Regions from separate parts of the Streptomyces sp. NPDC107546 genome, predicted to be linked through region 2. Evidence: riboswitches for the same ligand, from Rfam matches in the RefSeq annotation. Region 2 holds a riboswitch; the other holds the start of a gene.
What was found. Region 2 has a riboswitch for glycine ahead of gcvP (aminomethyl-transferring glycine dehydrogenase). Riboswitches for the same ligand answer to the same signal wherever they lie in the genome.
Positions count from the first base shown of each region.

Region 1: another riboswitch for glycine. It lies ahead of gcvT (glycine cleavage system aminomethyltransferase GcvT); the one in region 2 lies ahead of gcvP (aminomethyl-transferring glycine dehydrogenase).

Region 1 covers NZ_JBVKBA010000026.1:36,208-44,539, forward strand. The annotation lists gene ACZ7L1_RS29760 (glycosyltransferase family 39 protein) at 275-1,675, shown strand; gene ACZ7L1_RS29765 (L-serine ammonia-lyase) at 1,784-3,151, opposite strand; gene glyA (serine hydroxymethyltransferase) at 3,258-4,520, opposite strand; gene gcvH (glycine cleavage system protein GcvH) at 4,536-4,913, opposite strand; gene gcvT (glycine cleavage system aminomethyltransferase GcvT) at 5,023-6,141, opposite strand; glycine riboswitch at 6,210-6,325, opposite strand; glycine riboswitch at 6,326-6,437, opposite strand; gene ACZ7L1_RS29785 (AAA family ATPase) at 6,653-7,345, shown strand; gene ACZ7L1_RS29790 (enhanced serine sensitivity protein SseB) at 7,412-8,203, shown strand.
Region 2 covers NZ_JBVKBA010000056.1:11,774-20,105, reverse strand. The annotation lists gene ACZ7L1_RS37405 (FHA domain-containing protein) at 1-732, shown strand, start outside; gene ftsR (transcriptional regulator FtsR) at 752-1,507, shown strand; gene ACZ7L1_RS37395 (bifunctional nuclease family protein) at 1,591-2,064, shown strand; gene ACZ7L1_RS37390 (MerR family transcriptional regulator) at 2,460-3,095, shown strand; gene ACZ7L1_RS37385 (DNA polymerase IV) at 3,150-4,535, shown strand; gene ACZ7L1_RS37380 (PRC-barrel domain-containing protein) at 4,574-4,942, opposite strand; glycine riboswitch at 5,069-5,164, shown strand; gene gcvP (aminomethyl-transferring glycine dehydrogenase) at 5,342-8,227, shown strand; gene ACZ7L1_RS37370 (DUF5999 family protein) at 8,318-8,332, opposite strand, start outside.

The sequences.
Region 1 (8,332 bases), on a different contig from region 2:
AACAGCCTCTGCGGACTCCTCCGCCGTCGCTTCACCGCCCCGTCGGGCGGCCTTTGTCATAGCCGTCACGCTCACGGTGGCCGCGGCGCTGCAACAGCTTCTGATCATCATCGGGTTGGGGGGCCGGCTGCCCGGGTGGCAACCCTGGCCGTACCTGCTCGGAGCTGCTCCCGCTTGGCTGCTGTGCCGTCCCCGCTGGGCAAAGGCCGATGTACCGGCCCCTGTACAGAGGGCACTGGCCCTGCTGCGGCGTGTGCCGGCCGAGGTGTACGCCGTGGGCGTACTGCTCCTGGCGTGCGGCGTCTGGGCGTGGTTGCAGGACGACGAGCCTCACTTCGCTCACGAGGAAGCCGTCTACGCCAACAAGGCCCGCTCCTGGCTGGACGGCACTCCTGACGCGGGCTGGGGCCTCTACCGCCCGATCGGGCTTCCGGCTCTCGGCAGGCTCGCGCTCGCCGTACACGACGACGTCGGCGCCCTTCGCGTCGTCGCGCTGCTTCTGAGCCTGTTCACGCTCGCGGTCGTGTATCTCGTCGCCGCTCAGTGGATGTCGCGCCGCCGGGCCGTCGTGGTGATGCTCTTGCTGCTCAGCGGACTCGGTTTCCTCCGCCGGCTCCCTGAGTTCCTCAACGACATAGGCGCCACCGGGCTGTTGCTCATCGTGGTGTTCCTCCTGGTCCGGACGCAGGAGAAGAAGAACTCCCGGGCGCTGCTCCTGTTGCCGTTCGTCACACTGGCCGCCTTCTACCTGCGGTACGGAGTCGTCGGAAACCTGCTGGCGATAACTTTGGCCGCCGTCATCGCCTACGGGCCCCGTGCCTGGCTCGCCCAGGGGCGGCGCCTGGGTCTCGCGGCGGTGATCCTGGTACTCGGCCTCCTGCCGCACTTCGTCTACGCGACCCGAACCACCGGCTCACCGCTGGGAATCATCTTCTGGGCGACCGACCAGGCCGAACGCAGATTCATAGGCGACGGTCTCGTCTACTACGTCGCGATCTTCCCCTACCGCCTGGCCGGTGACTTGGGAGCCGTCGTCATGGCCGCGGGGCTCGTGGCGATGGCAGGGGCGGTACGACGACTGTGGCGTGCCCGTCGTGCGCATGGCGGGGAACTGCGTGCACATGACCGGCGAACCGCGTTTCTGGGCATGTCCGCCGTTCTGATCTGCGTCGTCCTGGGAATCGCCACGGACGGAGAGCCCCGGTTCATATACCTCTCGGTTGTGCTTCTCACCGTTTTGGGGGTCTCCGAGACGGCGGACCGGGTCGGCCACTGGGCGTCAGGAGTTCTTGCGGCCATCGCGGCCCTGACCGCGGTGACGGTGCTCGGAACCGCTCAAGTCGTCGCCCACGGCGCGATGCCCGGCCCGGAACGACTCGGTGCCTCCACCGTGCCCGTAGCCCGGCAGCTCGCCTCCGACGAGCCCTGTCTCCTGGTCACCGGATACGAGCCCGAGATGGGTTGGTACTCCGGGTGCGACGCGGTCACATACAGCCAGTACCGTCGGATGAAACCGCCCCCCCACACAAGAGTCAGCCTTGTGCTCTTCGAACGAGGTCGCTTGCAACCTGGCCCGGCGGCCCTGAAGCAGCTCATCGCCGGGCGGGCAACCACAACGCGGAAGATCCCCACCCGGGGAGCGGTCGGCGACGCGACGGTGGTCACCCTGCACTGAGACCCGGCCGAGCGACCCGACCACCCCGTGGCGCAGACGGCCGTGTGTCCCCTCAGGACCGGGGGCCGCTCCCGGCGGCCGCGACGTGCAAGGCCGGGGCCTGTTCCCTCAGCACTCGATGATGTTGACGGCCAGCCCGCCCCGCGCCGTCTCCTTGTACTTGACGCTCATGTCCGCACCGGTCTCCTTCATCGTCTTGATGACCTTGTCGAGGGAGACCTTGTGCGAGCCGTCGCCGCGCATCGCCATCCGTGCCGCCGTGACCGCCTTCACCGCGGCCATGCCGTTGCGTTCGATGCACGGGATCTGGACGAGGCCACCGACCGGGTCGCAGGTCAGGCCGAGGTTGTGCTCCATGCCGATCTCGGCCGCGTTCTCCACCTGCTCGGGGGTGCCGCCCAGCACCTCCGCCAGCGCGCCCGCCGCCATGGAGCAGGCCGAGCCGACCTCGCCCTGGCAGCCGACCTCCGCGCCGGAGATGGACGCGTTCTCCTTGAAGAGCATGCCGATCGCTCCCGCGGCGAGCAGGAAACGCACGACCCCGTCCTCGTCCGCGCCGGGTACGAAGTTGATGTAGTAGTGCAGGACCGCCGGGATGATGCCCGCGGCACCGTTCGTGGGAGCGGTCACGACCCGGCCGCCGGCCGCGTTCTCCTCGTTGACCGCCATCGCGTAGAGCGTGATCCACTCCATCGCGTGGGCCGTCGCGTCGCCCTCGGCGCGCAGCTGGCGCGCGGTGACGGCCGCCCGGCGGCGCACCTTCAGACCGCCGGGCAGGATGCCTTCCCGGGACATCCCCCGCGCCACGCAACGCTGCATGACCCGCCAGATGTCCAGCAGCCCGGAGCGGATCTCCTCCTCCGAACGCCACGCCCGCTCGTTCTCCAGCATCAGCGAGGAGATCGACAGGCCCGTCTCCTTCGTCAGCCGCAGCAGCTCGTCGCCCGTGCGGAAGGGGTACTTCAGGACCGTGTCGTCGAGCTTGATGCGGTCGGCGCCCACCGCCTCCTCGTCCACGACGAAGCCGCCGCCGACCGAGTAGTACGTCTTGGAGAGCAGCTCCTTGCCGTCGGCGTCGTACGCCCGGACCGTCATGCCGTTGGCGTGGTACGGCAGCGCCTTGCGGCGGTGCAGGATCAGGTCGTCGTCGAAGGAGAACGGGATCTCGTGTTCGCCGAGGAGCTTCAGACGGCCCTCCGCCTTGATCGCCTCGACCCGCTGGTCGGCCGTCTCGACGTCCACCGTGCGCGGGGAGGCGCCTTCCAGGCCGAGCAGGACCGCCTTCGGGGTGCCGTGACCGTGGCCGGTCGCGCCGAGGGAGCCGTACAGCTCGCAGCGCAGGGACGCCACCGACGCCAGCAGGTCCTCGTTGCCCAGCCGGCGGGCGAACATGCGGGCCGCGCGCATCGGGCCGACCGTGTGGGAGCTGGACGGGCCGATGCCGATCGAGAACAGGTCGAAGACCGAGACGGCCACGGGTGACTCCTCACTACGGGGGGTGGTGCCAGAAGGGGTGGTGCGGGGGTGCGGGCACCGCGCACGCCGGTACTCCCAGTGTGCGCGGTGCCCCGCACAAGGTGACTTACTTGTTCAGACCCGGGTACAGCGGGTGCTTCTCGGCCAGGGCCTTGACCCGGGCCTTGAGCCCCTCGGCGTCGTAGGACGGCTTCAGCGTCTCGGCGATGACGTCCGCGACCTCCGCGAAGTCCTCGGCCGTGAAGCCGCGGGTCGCCAGGGCCGGCGTGCCGATGCGCAGGCCCGAGGTGACCATCGGCGGGCGCGGGTCGTTCGGGACCGCGTTGCGGTTGACCGTGATGCCGACCTCGTGCAGGCGGTCCTCGGCCTGCTGCCCGTCCAGCTCCGAGTCGCGCAGGTCGACCAGGACCAGGTGCACGTCCGTGCCGCCGGTCAGGACGTTCACGCCGGCCTCGCGCGCGTCGGCGGCCGTCAGCCGCTCGGCGAGGATCTTCGCGCCCTCGACCGTACGGCGCTGGCGCTCGCGGAACTCCTCCGTCGCGGCGACCTTGAAGGACACCGCCTTGGCCGCGATCACATGCTCCAGGGGGCCGCCCTGGAAGCCCGGGAAGACGGACGAGTTCAGCTTCTTCGCGAACTCCTTCTTGGCGAGGATGATGCCGCCGCGGGGACCGCCCAGCGTCTTGTGGGTGGTGGAGGTGACGACATCGGCGTACTGCACCGGGTTCGGGTGCAGGCCCGCCGCGACCAGACCGGCGAAGTGCGCCATGTCCACCCACAGGTGGGCCTCGACCTCGTCCGCGATCCGGCGGAACTCGGCGAAGTCCAGCTGCCGCGGGTACGCCGACCAGCCGGCGATGATCACCTTCGGGCGGTGCTCCTTGGCGAGCCGCTCGACCTCGGCCATGTCGACCAGGCCGGTGGCGTCCACGTGGTAGGCGACCACGTCGAACTGCTTGCCCGAGAAGTTCAGCCGCATCCCGTGGGTCAGGTGGCCGCCGTGCGCGAGGTCGAGTCCGAGGATGGTGTCGCCGGGCTGGGCCAGCGCGAACAGGGCGGCCTGGTTGGCGGAGGCGCCGGAGTGGGGCTGCACATTGGCGTACTCCGCGCCGAACAGCTCCTTGATCCGGTCGATGGCGATCTGCTCGGTGACGTCGACGTGCTCGCAGCCGCCGTAGTAGCGGCGGCCGGGGTAGCCCTCGGCGTACTTGTTGGTGAGCACCGAGCCCTGCGCCTCCATGACCGCCAGCGGGGCGAAGTTCTCGGAGGCGATCATCTCGAGGGTGGACTGCTGGCGGTGCAGCTCGGCGTCGACCGCTGCGGCGACCTCCGGGTCGAGCTCGTGCAGGGACGTGTTCAGAAGGGTCATCTGCGGGTGCGCTCCTCAGCCGGCGATGTGGGCGTCGTACTCGTCGGCGGACAGCAGGTCGGCCGGCTCCTCGGACACGCGTACCTTGAAGAGCCAGCCGCCCTCGAAGGGCTCGGAGTTCACCAGCGACGGGTCGTTGACCACGTCCTCGTTGACCTCCGTGATCTCGCCGGTGACCGGGGAGTACAGGTCGCTGACCGACTTGGTCGACTCCAGCTCGCCGCAGGTATCGCCTGCGGTCACCGTGTCACCGACCTCTGGGAGCTGGACGAAGACGACATCGCCGAGCGCGTTCGCCGCGTGCTCCGTGATGCCGACCGTCGCGACGCCGTCCTCGGCGTCCGACAGCCACTCGTGCTCCTTGCTGTAGCGCAGCTGCTGGGGGTTGCTCATGACCTGAATTCTCCTGTACGCGGGGGAGTGGTGGGGAAGGGAGTACTGCTGCAGACGTGCGTGAGCACGGCGGAGGTGCGCGGGATCACGTCCCCCGTCCGCCGAGTGCCTACTTCTGGCGCTTGTAGAACGGCAGTGCCACGACCTCGTGCGGCTCGTGGCTGCCCCGGATGTCCACCCCGACCCCGGGGGTGCCCGGCGCGGAGTGCGCGGCGTCGACGTACGCCATCGCGATCGGCCTGCCCAGCGTGGGGGAGGGGGCCCCGGAGGTGACCCCGCCGATCACCTCGCCGCCCGCGACGACCGGGTACCCGGCCCGCGGCACGCGGCGGCCCTCGGCGACCAGGCCGACGAGGACGCGCGGCGGGTTCTCCTGCGCACGGGAGGCGGCATCCTCCAGCGCGGCACGCCCCACGAAGTCGCCCTCCTTCTCGAACTTCACCACCCGGCCGAGCCCGGCGTCGAAGGGCGTCAGCGAAGTGGTCAGCTCGTGCCCGTACAGCGGCATGCCCGCCTCCAGGCGCAGCGTGTCCCGGCAGGAGAGCCCGCAGGGGGCCAGACCGACGGGGGCGCCCGCCTCGGTCAGCGCCTGCCACAGCTTCTCGGCGTGCTCGGGCGCGACGAACAACTCGAAGCCGTCCTCGCCCGTGTAGCCGGTGCGCGCGATGAGGGCGGGAACGCCCGCCACCGTGCCGGGCAGGCCGGCGTAGTACTTCAGGCCGTCGAGATCGGCGTCGGTGAGGGACCGCAGGATGCCGGGGGACTCGGGGCCCTGGACGGCGATCAGCGCATACGCGTCCCGGTCGTCGCGCACCGCGGCGGCGAAGCCCGCGGCACGCTCGGTCAGCGCGTCGAGGACCACCTGGGCGTTGGAGGCGTTGGCGACGACCATGTACTCGTTCTCGGCCAGCCGGTAGACGATCAGGTCGTCCAGGATGCCGCCGTCCTCCTGGCAGATCATGGTGTAGCGGGCGCGGCCCACGCGGACGGAGGCGATGTCGCCGATCAGCGCGTGGTTGAGGAACCGGTCCGCCTCGGGCCCGGTCACCGTGATCTCACCCATGTGCGAGAGGTCGAACAGCCCCGCCCTGGTACGGACGGCGACGTGCTCGTCGCGCTCGGAGCCGTACCTGAGGGGCATGTCCCAGCCGGCGAAGTCGGTCATCGTCGCGCCGAGCGAACGATGCAGGGCATCGAGCGCGGTGCGGCGCAGGGGGCTACTGCTCATCGGTTGTGCTCCCAGGGCGTGGGTCCCCGCGCGCGAGCGAATGCGAGCGTGGGGAAGGGCGAGGTCGGTCCTCCCCATCTGTCATCGGAACCTGAGAGGTTCGCCATGAACGCCCGCACGGCGGGTCGTCACGGCTTGCACCTTGGGTGGAGCCACCGAGAAGCGGCCCGCTTTCCAGATGTGCCTCGCCCGCGCGGTATCGGGGCCTGAGAGATTCAAGGGAGGGACTTGCTCCTTCGGCGCCCGGGCCCACGTACGTACCCCGTACGTCCCCGGAACTCTCCCGCGCGGATTCAAGCGGCCGGTATGCAGTTGGCGCGCACATCATTGCACGCCTCGCCCGGTCGTGGCAGGCCGCGTGGGCAACCGGCCCGGGGCCGCCTCCGCGACCGGCTTCCGGGCGCATCTGTGACCGGGTTGTGGCAGTAGGCGAACGCCATCGGGAGAAACCGTCCATTACCTTCTCTTTACACTCGGCGGGGATGGGACTTCCTGACCGCAAGGGAGGACGATCACGGTGGACAGGACGACGGCGTACGCCATGACCACGGGCATCGCGGTACCCCGGCAGCCCGGAGCCCCGGCCCGGGAGGCCGGCGCGCCGGTGCCGGAGCCGGTGGTCCGCGACCTGCGCGACCGAGGGGGCCACAGCCCGTACGGACTCACCTTCGGCGCCCGCGACCTCGTCGTGGTCACCGGCCTGCCCGGCAGCGGCAAGTCCACGCTCATGCGGCGCACGGTGCGCGGCGCCCGCGTCGACTCCCAGGACACCCGGGACCGCTGGGACGCCCGCCTGGCCCGCTTCCTGCCGTACGGGGTCTACCGCCCCCTGGTCCGCCTCGCGCACTACGCCGGCCTGCGCCGGGCCCTGCGCGCCGGCAGCGGAGTCGTCGTGCACGACTGCGGCACCCAGACCTGGGTGCGCACCTGGCTCGCCCGCGAGGCCCGGCGCCGCGGCGGCACGCTCCATCTGCTCCTGCTCGACGTCACTCCCGGCACGGCCCTGGACGGCCAGCGCGAGCGGGGCCGAGGGGTCACCCGTTACGCCTTCCTGCGTCACCGCCGCGCCATCCGCCATCTGCTGCGCGCCGTCGAGCGGGGCCGGCTCCCGGAGGGCTGTGGCTCGGCGGTCCTGCTCGACCGGGACGCGGCGGACGTGCTGCGCCGGATCGACTTCGCGGACCGGGCGGAAGGAGCGGAATGAATCGCGGTGCCCGCGCACCCGTTAGCCTTTTCGCCACACCAGTGGTACTCGGCAGGCGGTAGGCAGATGGACATCCCGGCGGACCTTCCCGCGGACTTCCCGGCACAGGCGCACCCCCATCCGCACGGCGGATGGCCGGGCAACGAGCTGGAGGAGGTGCTGTCCGCCTCGCTCGGCATCCCCTCGGCGGGCGGCCGGATCGTCGAGGTGCTCGGGCGCAGCTTCCTGTGGGTGCCGCTGCCGAACGGCGGCGGCCCGCACAGAGGCCCCCTCGACCTGCCCACGCTGGAGATCGAGGGTCAGGCGTACGTCCCGGTGTTCACCTCGGAGGAGCAGTTCCGCCATGCCGCCGGCGGCCACATGTCGTACACCATCGCGCCCGCCGCCGAGTTCGCCCGCGGGCTGCCCCCGCAGGTCGGCATCGCGGTCAACCCGGGCGGCGTGGTCGGCATACCCCTGCCTCCGGAGGCGGTGGCCGAGCTGTGCCGCGTGGGACGCACCCCGCTGGACGGCCCCACGACCGGCGGCCGCGTCCGCCTCTTCGAACCGGACTGGCAGGACGACCCGGTGGACTTCCTCGCCGCCGCGTCCGCCGAGTTCACGGCGACCGGCGTGGTCCTCACGGCACGTCGCTGCCTCGCCGCCGTCGAGACGGCGGACCCGGTGCTGTTCGTCGGCGTGGAGCTCTCCCAGTGGGAGGGCGACCTCCGCACCCTCCCCCTGGACGCCCTGGGCCGCGCCCTGGCCAAGGCCGCGGTCAAGTGGCCGGTCAACCTGGTCCTCCTGGACGTGGCCCAGGACCCGGTGGCCGACTGGATGAGGGAGAAGGTCCGGCCGTTCTACCAGCAGGGGTACTGAGCAGGGCGCCCGTCAGGGGGCGCCCTGAAAGGGGCGCGGGGAACTGCGCGACAAGCCACGACGAACCTGCACCCGTCCACTGGCGGCAAGCCCCGAGCTCCAGGGCCCACAGCCAGCGGCAGCCACTGC
Region 2 (8,332 bases):
GCGAAGTTGTTCGGCAAGAGCGCGCGAGAGGGTAGCGACAACGCGACTGCCCGCCATCGCGCACAGCCGGGAGACGCGGAGGGCCAGCGGCCCCTGTTCCGCGATCAGGTCAGTGGTCCGGGTGGTCACATTTCCGGAGGTCAGGGCGCGCCGTCTGTTGACCCTGCCGCGTCCGGCGGCATAGGTTTCGGGGACATGTCGGCCCTGGTGTGCACGCGGTGCGGTCACCGCAACGCGGAGAACAGCCGCTTCTGCTCCAACTGCGGTGCGCCGCTGCGGGCCGGGGCGGTTCCGGAGCGTGCGTCGGAGACGACGTCCACGATCTCCATCTCGGGCCTGGAGGCCTACGACGCGGAGGCCACCGGCCAGACGCCGGTGCCGACGCTGTCTCCCGAGGCACAGGCGGCCGTGGAGGCGCTTCCGTTCGGCTCGGCGCTCCTGGTGGTGCGCCGGGGCCCGAACTCGGGCAGCCGCTTCCTGCTGGACAGCGAGCTGACCACGGCGGGGCGCCATCCGCAGAGCGACATCTTCCTGGACGACGTGACGGTCTCGCGCCGCCACGTCGAGTTCCGCCGGGGCCCCGACGGCATGTTCACGGTCGCCGACGTCGGCAGTCTCAACGGCACGTACGTCAACCGAGAGCGCATCGACCAGGTCGCGCTCCACAACGGCGACGAGGTGCAGATCGGCAAGTACAGGCTGGTCTTCTACGCGAGCCAGCGGGGCATCTGACCCGCACGGGGAAGGGTCCATGCTTCACACACCGAGCGGCGGTGCCGACAGCGGCACCGCCGCGGCGGACGGCCGGCTGATGAGCATCGGCACGGTGCTGAACGTGCTGCGCGAGGAGTTCCCGGAAGTCACCATCTCCAAGATCCGATTCCTGGAGTCAGAGGGGCTCATCGAACCGCAGCGGACCCCTTCCGGGTACCGCAAGTTCAGTGCGCGTGACGTCGAGCGGCTCGGCCAGGTGCTGAGGATGCAGCGGGACCACTATCTGCCGCTGAAGGTGATCCGCGAGCACCTGGACGCCCTGGAACGGGGCGAGGAGGTGCGGCTGCCGTCCCTGGGCCGACCCGGGGAGACCGGCGAGGGCGAGCTGCTCGGAGACCTCCTGGGTGAGCCGGAGAGCCCCGCGCCGGTCCGGATCGGCCGCGAGGAGCTGCTGGCGGGCGCCGGGATCGGTGCCGAGCAGCTTCAGGAGTGGGAGTCGTACGGGCTGCTCGCCCCGCTGCCGGACGGCACCTACGACGCCGAGGCGATCACCGTGGCCACTCTCGTGGTCGAACTGGGCCGGCACGGCATCGAGCCACGCCATCTGCGCGCGGTGAAGGCCGCCGCGGACCGCGAGGCCGGCTTGGTGGACCAGGTGGTGGCCCCGCTGCGCCGCCACCGCAATCCACAGACCAGGGCGCATGCCGAGGCCCGTACGAAGGAGCTCGCGGGGCTCGCGGTGAAACTGCACGCGGCGCTGGTGCAGTCCGCGCTGGGCGTGCGGCTGCCCTGATCCGGGCGTTCGCCGTGGGCGGATCGTCCAGGCGTTCTGTGCCCGACTACCCAAACATCCCGAGCACGGCCTAGGGTTGCTGTGTGAACGAGCTCGATGTCGTAGGTGTCCGGGTCGAGATGCCCTCCAACCAGCCGATCGTGCTCCTGCGTGAAGTGGGGGGCGACCGTTACCTCCCCATCTGGATCGGCCCCGGGGAGGCGACGGCCATCGCGTTCGCCCAGCAGGGCATGGCCCCCGCGCGACCTCTGACGCACGACCTGTTCAAGGACGTGCTGGAGGCCGTCGGGCAGGAGCTCACGGAAGTGCGCATCACGGATCTGCGTGAAGGCGTCTTCTACGCGGAGCTGGTCTTCGCCAGCGGTGTCGAGGTGAGCGCCCGCCCGTCCGACGCCATAGCGCTCGCGCTGCGCACCGGCACGCCGATCTACGGCAGTGACGGGGTGCTGGACGACGCGGGGATCGCCATCCCGGACGAGCAGGAGGACGAGGTCGAGAAGTTCCGCGAGTTCCTCGACCAGATCTCACCGGAGGACTTCGGGACCAGCAGCCAGTGAGGGTCCCTCCGGAGGGTTGGACCGGCGGGTGACGCGGTCTCCGCGGCTTGCCCGTGTGTCTGGGGCGTCCCTTTGCCGGGCGCGGGCTCGAGCGCGCCGACCGCGGTGTGGGCTTGCGCACTGCGTTGAAGGGGGATGGCCCAGGGCACGAAGCCGTGTGTGCCGGGGGCCGGACGGGTCTCGCCGCCGTGGGCGGCCGTCGGGCGGTGTGACAGAGGGGCAGGCACCCGCCGCCCTCGAGGGCCGCGGGAGCATTCGGCTAGCCTTTCCCCGCGGGAGGGCACGGGAAACCACTCCTAGGGTGATTATCACTCGGCGTGCCGAGTGTGGCGATCGTTGACGCACCCGTGGTGACTGCCTACCGTCGAGAAGGCAGGTCAAGGACGGAGGTCGGCGTGAGAAGCAGCGGCGGCGGTACGGCTGGGGGTGCCCCTGGACGCAGTCTGGGGGAGAGCGGTCCGTACCGGCTTCACGGCAACGCGGCCGGCTCCGCCCCTCAGCGGCCGACACCCGTGCCGGGCGGCTCAGGGGCGGCTTCCGAGGACATCGGCTATCGCGGCCCCACCGCGTGCGCCGCCGCGGGCATCACCTACCGGCAGCTGGACTACTGGGCCAGGACCGGTCTGGTCGAACCGAGCGTGCGCCCCGCCTACGGGTCGGGGACACAGCGGCTGTACAGCTTCCGCGATGTCGTCGTCCTGAAGATCGTCAAGCGTTTCCTCGACACCGGAGTGTCCCTGCAGAACATCCGTACCGCGGTCCAGCACCTCCGGGAGCGAGGTTTTCGCGACCTGGAGCGGATGACGCTGATGAGCGACGGCGCGACGGTCTACGAGTGCACGTCCCCGGACGAGGTTCACGCCCTGCTCCAGGGCGGTCAGGGCATCTTCGGCATCGCCGTGGGCGTCGTGTGGCGGGACGTGGAGAACGCGCTGTCGCAGCTGCACGGTGAACGTGTCGACACGGGTGAGACCATCGTGGGCCCCAACCCGGCGGACGAGCTGGCGCGGCGGCGCAACCGGGCCGTCTGAGAGGCGGGCCGCGGCACAGCCGCATTGTCAGTGGCGTAGGGCAGCATCGGAGATGTGAGAACCGCGCCGACCATCCTGCACCTCGACATGGATGCCTTCTACGCCTCGGTGGAGCAGGCGGCCAAGCCGAGCCTGCGCGGGAAGGCCGTGATCGTGGGCGGGCTGGGGCCGCGCGGAGTGGTGGCCACGGCGTCGTACGAGGCGCGGGTCTTCGGGGTGCACTCGGCGATGCCCATGGCCCAGGCACGCCGGCTCGCGCCGAACGCCGCGTATCTGGTGCCGCGCTTCGGGATCTACCGCAGGATCAGCGAGCAGGTGATGACCCTGCTGCGTGGCCTGTCGCCGCTGGTGGAGCCGTTGAGCCTGGACGAGGCGTTCGTGGACCTGGAGGCCGGGGGAGCAGCCTGGGACGAGGAGTCGGCGCGGCTGGTGGGCGTGAAGCTGCGCGTGGACATCCGGGCCGTCACCGGGCTGACGGGGTCCGTGGGGCTCGCCGCCTCCAAGATGCTCGCCAAGATCGCCTCGGAGCAGGCCAAGCCGGACGGCCTGGTACTGATCCGGCCGGGTACCGAGCGCGCGCTGCTCGGTCCGATGCCGGTGCGCACGCTGCCGGGGGTCGGCCCGGCGACCGGTGACCACCTGCGGCGGGCCGGGATCACCACGATCGACGAGATCGCCGAGGCGGGCGAGGACGAGCTCGTACGGCTGCTCGGCAAGGCGCACGGGCAGGCGCTGTACGCGATGGCGCTGGCGCACGACGAGCGGCCGGTGGTCGCCGAGCGGGAGGCCAAGTCGGTATCCGTCGAGGACACCTACGACGTCGACATCCACGACCGGCTGCGGATCGGCCTGGAGGTGCAGCGGCTGGCGGACCGGTGTGTGCGCAGGCTCCGGGACGCCGGGTTGTCGGGGCGGACCATCGTGCTGAAGGTGCGGAGGTACGACTTCTCCACCCTGACCAGGTCCGAGACCCTGAGGGGGCCCACGGACGATCCCGCGGTGGTGCGGGAGGCGGCGGCGCGGCTGCTGGAGCCCGTGGACACGACCGGCGGGGTACGGCTGCTGGGGGTCGGAGTCAGCGGACTTGCCGACTACACACAGGAGGACCTCTTCGCGCAGGCCCACCTGGCGGCGGGGGAGGCCACGACGGACGAGCGACCGGAGGCGGAGGAGCCCCTCGTCGAAGAGCCGGCGGCGTCACCGGAGCGGATCTGGCTCGCCGGGCACGACGTCCGTCATGCCGAGTACGGGCCGGGATGGGTGCAGGGCAGCGGGCTGGGGAGGGTGACCGTACGGTTCGAGACACCGCAGTCGGAGCCGGGCCGGGTCCGCACGTTCAGCGTCGACGACCCTCAACTGGAGCCGGCGGACCCGCTGCCCCTTGTACCCGACGTCCCCGAGATCGCGGGGCGCCCGGCCTCCACGGGCACGGGCGTCTGACACCGGTGAGCAGGCACGGCAGTCCGCCCCCCGACCCGTCAGGCCTCGTCCGACCCCGCCAAGCGGCCGAAGTCACGGTCCGGCGGCGGCGGTGCCGAGACGTCCAGGCCGTAGTGGTGGTAGAGCTGCAGTTCCTGTTCGGGCGACAGGTGGCGGCCGACGCCGAAGTCGGGGGCCTCCTTGATCAGGGCGCGTTCGAAGGGGACGTACAGTGCGCCCTCGACCAGCTCGCTGGGTTCCAGGGGGACGAACGCGTCCCTGCCGAACAGGCCGGTCCGTATGGCCGCCCACTCCGGTACACCCGTGGCGTCGTCGAGGTACACCTCGTCGATCGTGCCGATCTTGTGGCCATTGCGGTCGAACGCCTTGCGGCCGATCAGATTCCGCGGATCGATGTCGGTCTGCACGGTCCCTCCAACTGGTCGCAACCCATCCGTAAGCACTACGAAAGAGCACATTCGGGAAGGCGGCCACTTGAAGATTCCCGCGCAGGCTGCCGACTCGTCCTCGCTGGTAGTCTGGCAAGCGGCCGTTGACCCCGTGCGGGAGAGTCCTCCGGAGCGATCCGGAGGCGCCGAAGGAGCAAATCCTCCCCGGAATCTCTCAGGCCCAGGTACCGCACGGACGAGGTCACTCTGGAAAGCAGGGCGGGTGTCGACGGCTTCCGCTCTCACCGACGGTGAAAGCCGGCGAGCCTTCGGGCGGACCGGTGAAGCTCTCAGGTCGAGATGACAGAGGGGGAGGCCGTCGGGGTACCCGCGCCGTGGTGCCCCTCGAAGGTCGCGTCAGACCAGGAGGCCTCCGCAATGACCGCCCAGCGCATTCCGCTCTCCGAGCTCGAACAGGGCACTCCGTTCGAGCACCGCCACATCGGGCCCGACCAGGAGGCGCGGGCCAAGATGCTCGCGCAGGTCGGCTACGGCTCGCTCGACGAGCTCACCGCCGCCGCGGTACCCGATGTCATCAAGAACGCCGACGCCCTGGACCTGCCGGGCGCGCGCACCGAGGCGGAGGTGCTGGCCGAGCTGCGCTCCCTCGCCGACCGCAACCAGGTCCTGGACTCCATGATCGGGCTCGGCTACTACGGGACCTTCACGCCCCCGGTGATCCTGCGGAACGTGATGGAGAACCCCGCCTGGTACACCGCGTACACGCCCTACCAGCCGGAGATCTCCCAGGGTCGGCTGGAGGCCCTGCTCAACTTCCAGACCATGGTCGCCGACCTCACCGGCCTGCCGACCTCCGGCGCCTCCCTGCTCGACGAGGGCACCGCCGCCGCCGAGGCCATGGCCCTGTCCCGGCGCATGGGCAAGAACAAGAAGGGCCTGTTCCTGGTCGACACGGACGCGCTGCCGCAGACCATCGCCGTGATCCAGACCCGCGCCGAGCCCACCGGTGTCGAGGTCGTCGTCGCCGACCTCAGCGCCGGCATCCCGGCCGAGGTCGCCGAGCGGGAGATCAACGGCGTACTGATCCAGTACCCGGGCGCCTCCGGTGCCGTACGCGACATCAAGCCCCTCATCGACCAGGCCCACCAGCTGGGCGCCCTCGTCACCGTCGCCGCCGACCTGCTCGCGCTGACCCTGCTGAAGTCGCCCGGCGAGCTCGGCGCCGACATCGCCGTCGGGACCACCCAGCGCTTCGGCGTCCCGATGGGCTTCGGCGGCCCGCACGCGGGCTACATGGCGGTGCAGGAGAAGTTCGCCCGCAGCCTGCCCGGCCGGCTCGTGGGAGTCTCCGTGGACGCCGACGGCCACAAGGCGTACCGGCTCGCCCTGCAGACACGCGAACAGCACATCCGCCGCGAGAAGGCGACCAGCAACATCTGCACCGCCCAGGTGCTGCTCGCCGTGATGGCCGGGATGTACGCCGTCTACCACGGGCCCGAGGGCCTCAAGAACATCGCCCGGCGCACCCACCGGTACACCGCGGTCCTCGCCGCGGGCCTGACGGCCGGCGGGGTCGAGGTCGTCCACGGCGCCTACTTCGACACCGTCACCGCCCGGGTTCCGGGGCGGGCCGCCGACGTCGTCGCCGCCGCCCGGGAGAACGGCGTCAACCTGCGCCTCGTCGACGCCGACCACGTCTCGGCCGCCTGCGACGAGACCACCGGGCGGGCCCAGCTGCGCGCGGTGTGGACCGCGTTCGGCGTCGGGGGCGACATCGACGGGCTGGACGCCACCATCGAGGACGCGCTCCCGCAGGCCCTGCTGCGCAGCGACGACTACCTCGCCCACCCGGTCTTCCACCAGCACCGCTCCGAGACCGCGATGCTGCGCTACCTGCGCAGGCTGGCCGACCGTGACTACGCGCTCGACCGCGGCATGATCCCGCTGGGCTCCTGCACCATGAAGCTCAACGCGACCACCGAGATGGAGCCGGTCACCTGGCCCGAGTTCGGTCAGCTGCACCCGTTCGCGCCCGCCGAGCAGGCCCGGGGCTACCTCACGCTCATCCACGAGCTGGAGGAGCGTCTCGCCGAGGTCACCGGCTACGACAAGGTCTCCCTCCAGCCCAACGCCGGCTCCCAGGGCGAGCTGGCGGGTCTGCTGGCCGTGCGCGGCTACCACCGCGCCAACGGTGACGAGCAGCGCACCGTCTGCCTCATCCCGTCCTCCGCGCACGGCACCAACGCCGCCAGCGCCGTGATGGCCGGGATGAAGGTCGTCGTGGTGAAGACCGCCGAGGACGGCGAGATCGACGTCGAGGACCTGCGGGCCAAGATCGAGCAGTACCGCGACGAGCTGTCGGTGCTGATGATCACGTACCCGTCCACGCACGGCGTGTTCGAGGAGCACGTCGCCGACATCTGCGCGGCCGTGCACGAGGCGGGCGGGCAGGTCTACGTCGACGGCGCCAACCTCAACGCGCTGGTGGGCCTCGCCAAGCCGGGCCACTTCGGTGGCGACGTCTCGCACCTGAACCTGCACAAGACGTTCTGCATCCCGCACGGCGGCGGTGGTCCGGGTGTCGGCCCCGTGGCGGTCCGCGAGCACCTGGCGCCGTATCTGCCGAACCACCCGCTGCAGCCCGAGGCCGGTCCGAAGACGGGCGTGGGCCCGATCTCGGCCGCCCCCTGGGGCTCCGCGGGCATTCTGCCGATCTCCTGGGCGTACGTCCGGCTCATGGGCGGCGAGGGCCTCAAGCGCGCCACGCAGGTGGCCGTGCTGTCCGCCAACTACATCGCCAAGCGTCTGGAGCCGCACTACCCGGTCCTCTACACCGGCCCCGGCGGCCTGGTCGCGCACGAGTGCATCATCGACCTGCGGCCGCTGACCAAGGCGACCGGAGTGACCGTGGACGACGTCGCCAAGCGGCTCATCGACTACGGATTCCACGCGCCGACGATGTCGTTCCCGGTGGCCGGCACGCTGATGATCGAGCCCACGGAGTCGGAGGACCTCGCCGAGCTGGACCGGTTCTGCGACGCGATGATCGCCATCCGCGCGGAGATCGAGAAGGTCGGCTCGGGCGAGTGGCCGGCGGAGGACAACCCGCTGAGCAACGCGCCGCACACGGCGGCGGCGCTGGGTGGGGAGTGGAAGCACGCCTACACGCGTGAGGAGGCCGTCTTCCCGGCCGGTGTGTCGGCCGCGGACAAGTACTGGCCGCCGGTGCGCCGCATCGACCAGGCCTTCGGCGACCGGAACCTGGTCTGCTCCTGCCCGCCGCTGGACGCCTACGAGGAGTGATCACCCTCGGACATGCGTCGGGGCCGGTGCGGAGCGTGTGTCTCCGGCCGGCCCCTCGTGTGTCAGGGCAGCGGATGCCCTGGTGCGCGCTCAGGCGGCTGTCAT